Regions from separate parts of the Citrobacter koseri ATCC BAA-895 genome, predicted to be linked through region 1. Evidence: riboswitches for the same ligand, from Rfam matches in the RefSeq annotation. Region 1 holds a riboswitch; the other holds the start of a gene.
The links. Region 1 has a riboswitch for cobalamin ahead of CKO_RS03485 (cobyrinic acid a,c-diamide synthase CobB). Riboswitches for the same ligand answer to the same signal wherever they lie in the genome.
Positions count from the first base shown of each region.

Region 2: it holds a riboswitch for cobalamin, as region 1 does, so the genes downstream of both, btuB (TonB-dependent vitamin B12 receptor BtuB) here and CKO_RS03485 (cobyrinic acid a,c-diamide synthase CobB) in region 1, are expected to answer to the same signal.

Region 1 is NC_009792.1:769,363-773,703, forward strand. Features, by position in the region: gene pduF (propanediol diffusion facilitator PduF) at 1-585, shown strand, start outside; gene pocR (transcriptional regulator PocR) at 791-1,702, shown strand; cobalamin riboswitch at 2,001-2,174, shown strand; gene CKO_RS03485 (cobyrinic acid a,c-diamide synthase CobB) at 2,274-3,653, shown strand; gene cbiB (adenosylcobinamide-phosphate synthase CbiB) at 3,650-4,341, shown strand, end outside.
Region 2 is NC_009792.1:2,801,206-2,805,546, reverse strand. Features, by position in the region: gene trmA (tRNA (uridine(54)-C5)-methyltransferase TrmA) at 99-1,199, opposite strand; cobalamin riboswitch at 1,314-1,503, shown strand; gene btuB (TonB-dependent vitamin B12 receptor BtuB) at 1,569-3,437, shown strand; gene murI (glutamate racemase) at 3,382-4,233, shown strand.

The DNA of each region.
Region 1 (4,341 bases):
TTTGCCTGTTTCCCTGGGCGAAAGGTCTTGCCTTATTCCATCGCTCAGGTTGCCGGAGCGTTCGGCGGCGCGCTGTTGGCCTATCTGCTCTACGGTAGCTTATTTACCGAGTTTGAAGCGGCGAACCATATGGTGCGCGGCAGCGTGGAGAGTCTGCAACTTGCCAGTATTTTCAGTACCTACCCGGCAGCCGCGCTGAGCGTATGGCAGGCGGCGCTGGTCGAAGTGGTCATTACCTCGATTCTGATGGGGATGATCATGGCGCTGACCGATGATGGCAATGGGGTTCCTAAAGGGCCGCTGGCGCCTTTGCTTATCGGTATTTTGGTTGCCGTTATCGGGGCGTCTACCGGGCCGCTTACGGGGTTTGCGATGAATCCGGCGCGTGATTTTGGTCCAAAATTATTCGCGTGGTTTGCCGGTTGGGGAGACATTGCCATGACCGGTGGGCGCGATATTCCTTATTTTATTGTGCCGATTATTGCGCCGATTGTCGGAGCTTGCGCCGGAGCTGCGGTTTATCGCTACCTGATTGGTAAAAATTTACCGTGCAATACCTGTAAGCTGGAGGAAAATGGACGTTAACACGACGGGATGTATGTATTTTTGAAACACGTAAAATCATTTCGTGATCTGGTTTCACGAACTGGTCAAAACGTCTCCCACGGATGGGAGACTTTTGTTATTGTCCCTTATACTTTTTTATCACTAATACAGTATGGTGATGATGAAAGGTAAATGTGAAATAAATGTTCTATTTGCAACAATAAATTAACTGAGGGGTTTTATCATGATTTCTGCGAGTGCCCTGAACTCAGAACTCATTAATAAAATCGCACAGGATTTTGCACAAGCCACCAGTCTGGCGGTCGTGGTTGTCAATATTCACGGTGATGAAATTTCTGAGTTATTCAATTTCACGCCTTTTTGTCAGCTAATGCGTCAACATCCTCAACACAGTATTCGTTGCCGTATGAGCGATCGCTGCGGGGGGCTGGAAGCGTCAAAATCAGATCAGCCCTGTATTTATCGTTGCCATGCCGGGCTAACCGATTTCTCCATTCCTTTGGTGATTGCCGGTCATCTGGTGGGGTTTGTGTTATGCGGTCAGGTACGTTTAAGCGATGATGTTGGACTGGTTGATATTCTTAATGTCGATGATCGCTGGCAGGCCGATCCTGAACTGTTGAATGAGTTCCGAAACGTCCCCGAAATGGACTACGCGCGGGTGATAGCCTCTGCGGATCTGCTGAAGCTGATTGTGGAAAATTGCCTTAAAAAACAACTTAATTTTGTTGTTATCAAAGACAATCCGCCGCAAGCGGAACCTGCTCGTTCGCAACGTGGGCCCAATCCCCACGACAGCAAAATGAAGAAAGCGTTACGCTACATTGACGCGCATTTATCGGACGATCTTCGCCTTGAAGATGTCGCTTCTCACGTCTACCTCAGCCCGTACTACTTTAGTAAGTTATTCAAGAAATATCAGGGAATCGGTTTTAATGCCTGGGTAAACCAACAGCGCATGGCCAGCGCCAGAGAGCTGCTTTGTCACAGTGACTGGAGTATCGCCAGCATTGCACGTAATTTAGGCTTTTCTCAAACCAGTTATTTTTGCAAAGTGTTCCGTCAGACCTATCAGATCACGCCACAGGCTTTCCGTCAGCAAATAAATGATAATTCGTCCGCCGAGTCCGCATAAATAGCAATATTTTGCTATTGCCGATTTTTGATATCGTATTGTATGTCAGTCATTATAAAATGAAAAAAACTATAGCAGAGCAATAAATTGTCATAGCGCAACAAAATAATGTTATCTGAAGGATAAACTGAGCCAGTTTTTATTTTTGTGATGAGATACAGTGTCATTATGAATAGGTTTCATTATTCTTTTGCGCAGTGTTTCATTCAAAACAGGCGTCATTACACCATTGCGTTGGCATAATGGCGCGTAACAGGTAATTAAAATTTAATTGTCGTTATGAGCGAGAAAGTGATGCTCATAACATCAGCCGACAGGTTTGGCACATTTGTGTCAGGGAAGGGGGTGAGAATCCCCCGCAGCCCCCGCTGCTGTGATGCTGACGACCCCGTAAGACCACTGATCGCAAGATTGGGAAGGACGGGCGAGGAGGACGCTAAGCCAGAAGACCTGCCTGTCGGTATTTACCAACAACTTCGGTGGGAAGTGGGTTGCTCAGTAGCGTACAGTCGAAAGACTGGGGTAATACGCAGCTAAACAATACCTCTACCACCCTGAACAGGATCAGGGTATGGCGGCAAAGCTTCACGCATTTATTCTCGCAGGGACCGGAAGCGGCTGTGGTAAAACCACCGTCACGCTTGGTCTGCTGAGTCTGCTGAAAAGACGTGGAATGCGTGTTCAGCCATGCAAAGTCGGCCCTGATTATCTCGATACCGGCTGGCATACGGCAGTATGCGGCAGTGCGTCCCGTAACCTCGACAGCTTTATGCTCCCGGAGCCCGTGCTTAACGCGCTGTTTTGTGAACACATGCAGCAGGCGGACGTCGCGGTGATCGAAGGCGTGATGGGACTCTATGACGGCTATGGCACCGACCCGAACTACTGTAGTACGGCGGCGATGGCGAAACAGCTGGGCTGCCCCGTGATTTTGCTGGTGGACGGTAAAGCCGTTTCTACCTCTATTGCCGCGACGGTAATGGGATTTCAGCACTTTGATCCTGACCTCAATATCGCTGGCGTGATTGTTAATCGCGTTAATAGCGAAACTCACTACCAACTCCTGAAAACGGCGATTGAACGCTATTGTTCGCTACCGGTGCTTGGCTATGTTCCCGGAGTGGAAGGCGTGGCGTTGCCGGAGCGTCATCTGGGGCTGATTACCGCGCGTGAGTCCGTCGTTAATCAACAGCCGTGGCAGGATTTTGCCGATACGCTTGAACGAACGCTGGACATTGATGCGCTTCTTTCCCTGAGTCAGCTAACCGCGCTGCCTGCTGGCGAGTGGCCAGCGTTACCCGACCCGCAGGCGGGAAAAGGACTTACCGTTGCCATCGCGGATGACGAAGCGTTTAACTTTTACTATCCCGATAACATCAAACTGCTGGAACGTACCGGCGTAACGATGACGCGTTTCAGTCCACTGCATGACAGCACGCTGCCGGAATGCCAGATGATCTGGCTGGGAGGCGGATACCCCGAGCTACACGCCGCTGCGCTGGCGGCGAACACCCCAATGCTGGCGCAAATGCGCGCCGCCCATCAGCGCGGCGTGGCGATTTATGCAGAGTGCGGCGGGCTGATGTACCTCGGCAGTACCCTGGAGGACGCCAGTGGAGAGATTCATCGGATGGTGGATGTGATTCCGGGGCACAGCAAAATGGGGAAACGGTTGACCCGCTTTGGCTACTGCGAAGCGCAGGCCAGAGAGCAAACGCTGCTGGCGGCGGCGGGCGAAGTGCTGCGTGGACATGAGTTCCACTATTCTGATTTTCTCCCGGAAAACCCGGCGGTGATGGCGTGCCGTAAAGTCCGCGATGGTAAGACATTGCAGGAGTGGTCTGGCGGCTGGCAGGTGGGAAATACCTTCGCAAGCTACCTTCACGTTCATTTCGCACAACGTCCTGCAATGCTGAACCACTGGCTGGCGGCAGGAAGGGAGGCGCTATGACCGTGCTTGCGTGGTGTATCGCCTGGCTTCTTGATTTCGTTATTGGCGATCCGCAGAACTGGCCGCATCCGGTACGCTGGATTGGCAATTTAATTTCAGCAACTCAACGTGTTGTGCGGCGTTACTGCCATAGTGACAGATCGCTGCGCATTGGCGGAGCGGTGATGTGGCTGGTGGTGGTCGGCGTGACGTGGGCGGTTTCCTGGGGCGTGCTGGCGCTGGCGAGCGAGATCCATCCCTGGTTTGGCTGGTTGGTAGAGATCTGGATGATTTTTACCGTGCTGGCTGGCCGCTGTCTTGCGAATGCTGCCCGCGATGTTGAACGCCCGCTGCGGGCGGGCGATTTAGCTGAAAGCCGCGAGAAGCTGTCATGGATTGTCGGACGGGATACCTCACAGTTACAGCCTGAACAGGTTAATCGTGCCGTGGTGGAGACGGTCGCCGAGAACACCGTAGACGGCATCATCGCCCCGCTTTTTTTCCTCTTTTTGGGCGGCGCGCCACTGGCAATGGCGTACAAAGCCGTAAATACCCTCGATTCAATGGTTGGCTATAAACACGAAAAATATCGCGCCATTGGTATGGTCAGCGCCCGTCTGGATGATATTGCGAACGTTATCCCGGCGCGTCTGAGCTGGCTGCTGCTGAGTATTGCCGCGGCGTTGTGTCGTTACGACGGCTATCGCGC
Region 2 (4,341 bases), 2.0 Mb from region 1:
CGCCTTATCTGGCCTACGATGATTTGTAGGCCCGGTAAGCGCAGCGCCACCGGGCATATCGCCGGATGGCGGCGTAACCACTTTATCCGGCCTACGTTTTACCTGGCAGTGAGTAACACGCCGCATTCCATATGGTGCGTATACGGGAACTGATCGAACAGAGCCAGACGTGACACATTGTGCGTCTGGCTTAATGTTTCCAGGTTCTTACACAGCGTCTCCGGGTTGCAGGAAATGTACAAAATACGCGGATACGCCTGCACCATTTTCTCGGTTTCACTGTCCAGCCCGCTACGCGGCGGATCGACAAAAATCGTTTCACACTGATAGCTCTTCAGGTCGATACCCTGCAAACGGTTAAACTCACGTACTCCGTTCATCGCCTGCGTAAACTCTTCGGCGGCCATACGGATGATCTGCACGTTATCAATATGGTTAGCGGCAATGTTGTACTGCGCTGCGGCGACTGACGGTTTGGCGATTTCCGTTGCCAGCACCCGGTCGAAGTTACGCGCCAGAGCCAATGAGAAGTTGCCGTTGCCACAGTACAGTTCAAGCAGGTCGCCTTTCGACGCTTTGGTTGCATCCAGCGCCCACTCCAGCATCTGAATATTCATTGCGGCATTGGGCTGCGTGAAGCTGTTCTCCACCTGACGGTAGATCATCTCTTTTCCCGCCACGGGCAGACGTTCGTCAATGTAATCCTGATCCAGCTCGATTTTGGTTTTGGTCGCCCGGCCAATCAGATGCACATTCAGGTTCTGCGCTCGCAGCGCATCCCGCAGCGTTTCCGCTTCCTGGCGCCACTCATCATCCAGCTTTTTATGGTACAGCAGAGAAACCACCGCCTGATTGCTCATCGTGGTGAGGTAATCAATCTGGAACAGCTTATGGCGCAGGACGCGATTATGGCGCACGCCTTCAATCATCGCCGTCATCAGCTGGTTAATCAGCTCGCTGGCCGCCGGGAAGCTGTCGACGCGGATACGGCTTTTTGTCTGCTGCTCAAAAATGATGTGATACAGGTCGTCGCCGTCATGCCACAGGCGAAATTCGGCGCGCATCCGATAATGGCTGGCTGGCGAGCGAAACACTTCCGGGACCAGGTCAGAAAACGGCGCCATCATACTCTGCAAGCGCACCACTTTTTCGGCTAGCTGCGCGTCATACTGTTCTGTCGGAAGGTGTTCGGGGGTCATGATGCATCCTGAAAAATAAAAGTACGCGGGGATTGTAGGGATTGCTCATCAGATGTCCAGTCATTGATGATTTCCGATATTGTGATATGCGGTCTGGACGTAGATTGTTACAGAATGTAGCATCCGTGAGCCGGTCCTGTGAGTTAATAGGGAATCCAGTGCGAATCTGGAGCTGACGCGCAGCGGTAAGGAAAGGTGAGATGAGAGCATAAGCAGACACTGCCACCCGGCGGGAAGTCATCGTCTCTTGTATCCTGAGGATAACTTTCCAAGCCCGAAGACCTGCCGGCTAACGTCGCATCTGGTGTTCATCATCGCGTACTATCGATGAAGCCTGCGGCATCCTTCTTATATTGTGGATGCTTTACAATGATTAAAAAATCTTCGCTGCTGACGGCGCTCTCCGTCACGGCATTTTCTGGCTGGGCGCAGGATACTAACCCAGACACCCTGATCGTCACCGCAAATCGTTTTCAACAACCGGTTAATACCGTACTGGCGCCTGCTGATGTCGTGACGCGTGAGGATATCGACCGCTGGCAAGCGAAGAATTTGAATGATGTGATGCGCCGCCTGCCAGGCGTTGATATCAATCAAAACGGCGGCATGGGGCAGTCTTCTTCTTTATTTATTCGTGGTACGGAAGCCAAACAGGTATTGGTTCTGGTCGATGGTGTTCCCATGACCCGCCCCGGCATTACGAATAACCCCGATCTGAATCAGATTCCAATATCGCTGGTGCAACGCGTGGAATACATTCGTGGACCACGCTCGGCGATTTATGGTTCCGGCGCAATGGGTGGGGTCATTAACGTTATTACGCACTCCGATCAAGAACAGTCAAAAATTACCGCGGGCGTTGGTTCAAAAGGTTATCAGCAATATGACGGTACGTTGCGCCATCGCTTTGGCGACACTGTCGCCACGGTAGCGGGTTCTTATGAGGGCAATAAAGGCTTTAACGTACAGCCCGGCTCAACCTGGGATCACGATCGCGACCGCGATGGTTTTCGCAGCAAGGCATTCTGGGGCAGCCTCGAACATAAATTTAATGATAATTTCGATGGTTTTTTCCGTGGTCACAGTTATACCAACAACTCTGATTACGATCTGGGAAGCCCGCCGTCTATTCCGGCCTACAGTGCTGATGAATCGCAACTCTACAATCAGAGCTGGGACGCAGGTCTGAAATTCAACTCCGGGATTTACTCTTCACAACTTCTCGCCAGCTACCAGAAGGTGAAGGACTATAACTACAGCAGTATTTATGGTCGCTATCATGACGGTACGACGCTCGATCGCATGACCCAGCGTAACCTGCAATGGGGTAATAACCTTATCGTGGGGCACGGTTCCGTTAGCGCTGGCGTAGACTGGCAGCAGCAGCGTTTGACCTCATCCGATACCGTGATGTCGGACACATATAAACGCGATAACACCGGTTTATACCTGACCGGTCAGCAACAATTCGGTGATGTAACGCTGGAGGCTTCAGGGCGTGAAGATCATGATGAACAGTTTGGCTGGCATGGCACCTGGCAGACGACGGCTGGATGGGAGTTTATCGACAACTATCGAGTAACTATCGGCTATGGTACCGGGTTCCTGTCTCCATCTCTGGGGCAGCAGTTTGGTTCTACCCGTTTTGGCATCAACGCGAATCCTAACCTGAAACCGGAAGAGTCTAAACAGTGGGAGGCCGGGCTGGAAGGGCTCACTGGTCCGCTGGACTGGCGCCTGTCTGCCTACCATTACAAGATTACTAACCTGATCACCTACTACTTTGATCCAAACACCTACCAGGGTGAGTATGACAATATTGATGCGGCAACCATTAAAGGCGTGGAATGGACGGGCAGCTTTGATACCGGCATCTTTAGCCATCGTGTCACGTTGCAATATGTCGATCCGCGTAATGACGACAACGGTGAAGTGTTAGCCCGACGCTCGAAGCGCCAGGCGAAGTATCAACTGGACTGGACGATGTTTAACGTCGATATGGATGTATCGTGGCAGTATTACGGCAAGCGCTACGATAACAACACCTCCCAGTACAATAACACCCAGCAAATCTTGCCGAGCTATAGCACTGTTGATGTTTCTGCATCGTATCCGATCACCGATCGCCTGACAGTTCGTGGTAAAATCGCCAACCTGTTCGATAAAGATTACGAGACAGCTTATGGCTACCAAACTGCAGGACGAGAGTACTACTTGTCTGGCAGCTACACCTTCTGATCCACGTCCCACCGTGCTGGTGTTTGATTCCGGCGTTGGTGGGTTGTCGGTCTACGATGAGATTCGGCATCTCCTGCCGAATCTCCACTATATATATGCTTTCGATAACGTCGCGTTTCCTTACGGGGAAAAGAGCGAAGCGTTTATTGTCGAGCGCGTCGTCGAGATCGTTACCGCAGTGCAGCAGCGTTATCCTCTCTCACTTGCGGTAATCGCCTGTAATACGGCCAGTACGGTTTCTCTTCCTGCATTGCGTGAAAAATTCGCGTTCCCGGTTGTGGGCGTCGTTCCTGCGATTAAACCCGCTGCGAGGCTGACCGCCAACGGCATCGTCGGGTTGCTGGCAACGCGTGGCACGGTAAAACGCCCTTATACCCATGAGTTGATAGCGCGATTCGCGAATGAATGTCAGATAGCGATGTTGGGATCGGCAGAACTGGTGGAACTGGCGGAAGCCAAACTGCACGGTGAACCCGTATCGCTGGAAGAACTACGCCGTATCCTGAGACCCTGGCTGCGGATGCCGGAACCGCCCGACACGGTTGTTCTGGGATGTACCCATTTCCCTCTATTACAGGAAGAACTGTTGCAGGTCCTTCCTGAAGGGACAAGGCTGGTGGATTCCGGGGCGGCGATTGCGCGTCGCACGGCCTGGTTGTTAGAGCATGAAGCGCCGGATGCCAAATCAGCGGAGGCTAATATTGCTTTCTGCATGGCAATGACGCCAGAGACCGAGCAATTAATACCCGTTTTACAGCGTTACGGTTTCGAAACGCTCGAAAAACTGGCGGTTTGAGGTGGTTTTGCTTAAAAAGAAAGCAGTCGGAAAATAATTTTGAATTTCCCCTTGTCAGGCCGGAATAACTCCCTATAATGCGCCTCCACTGACACGGAACAACGGCAC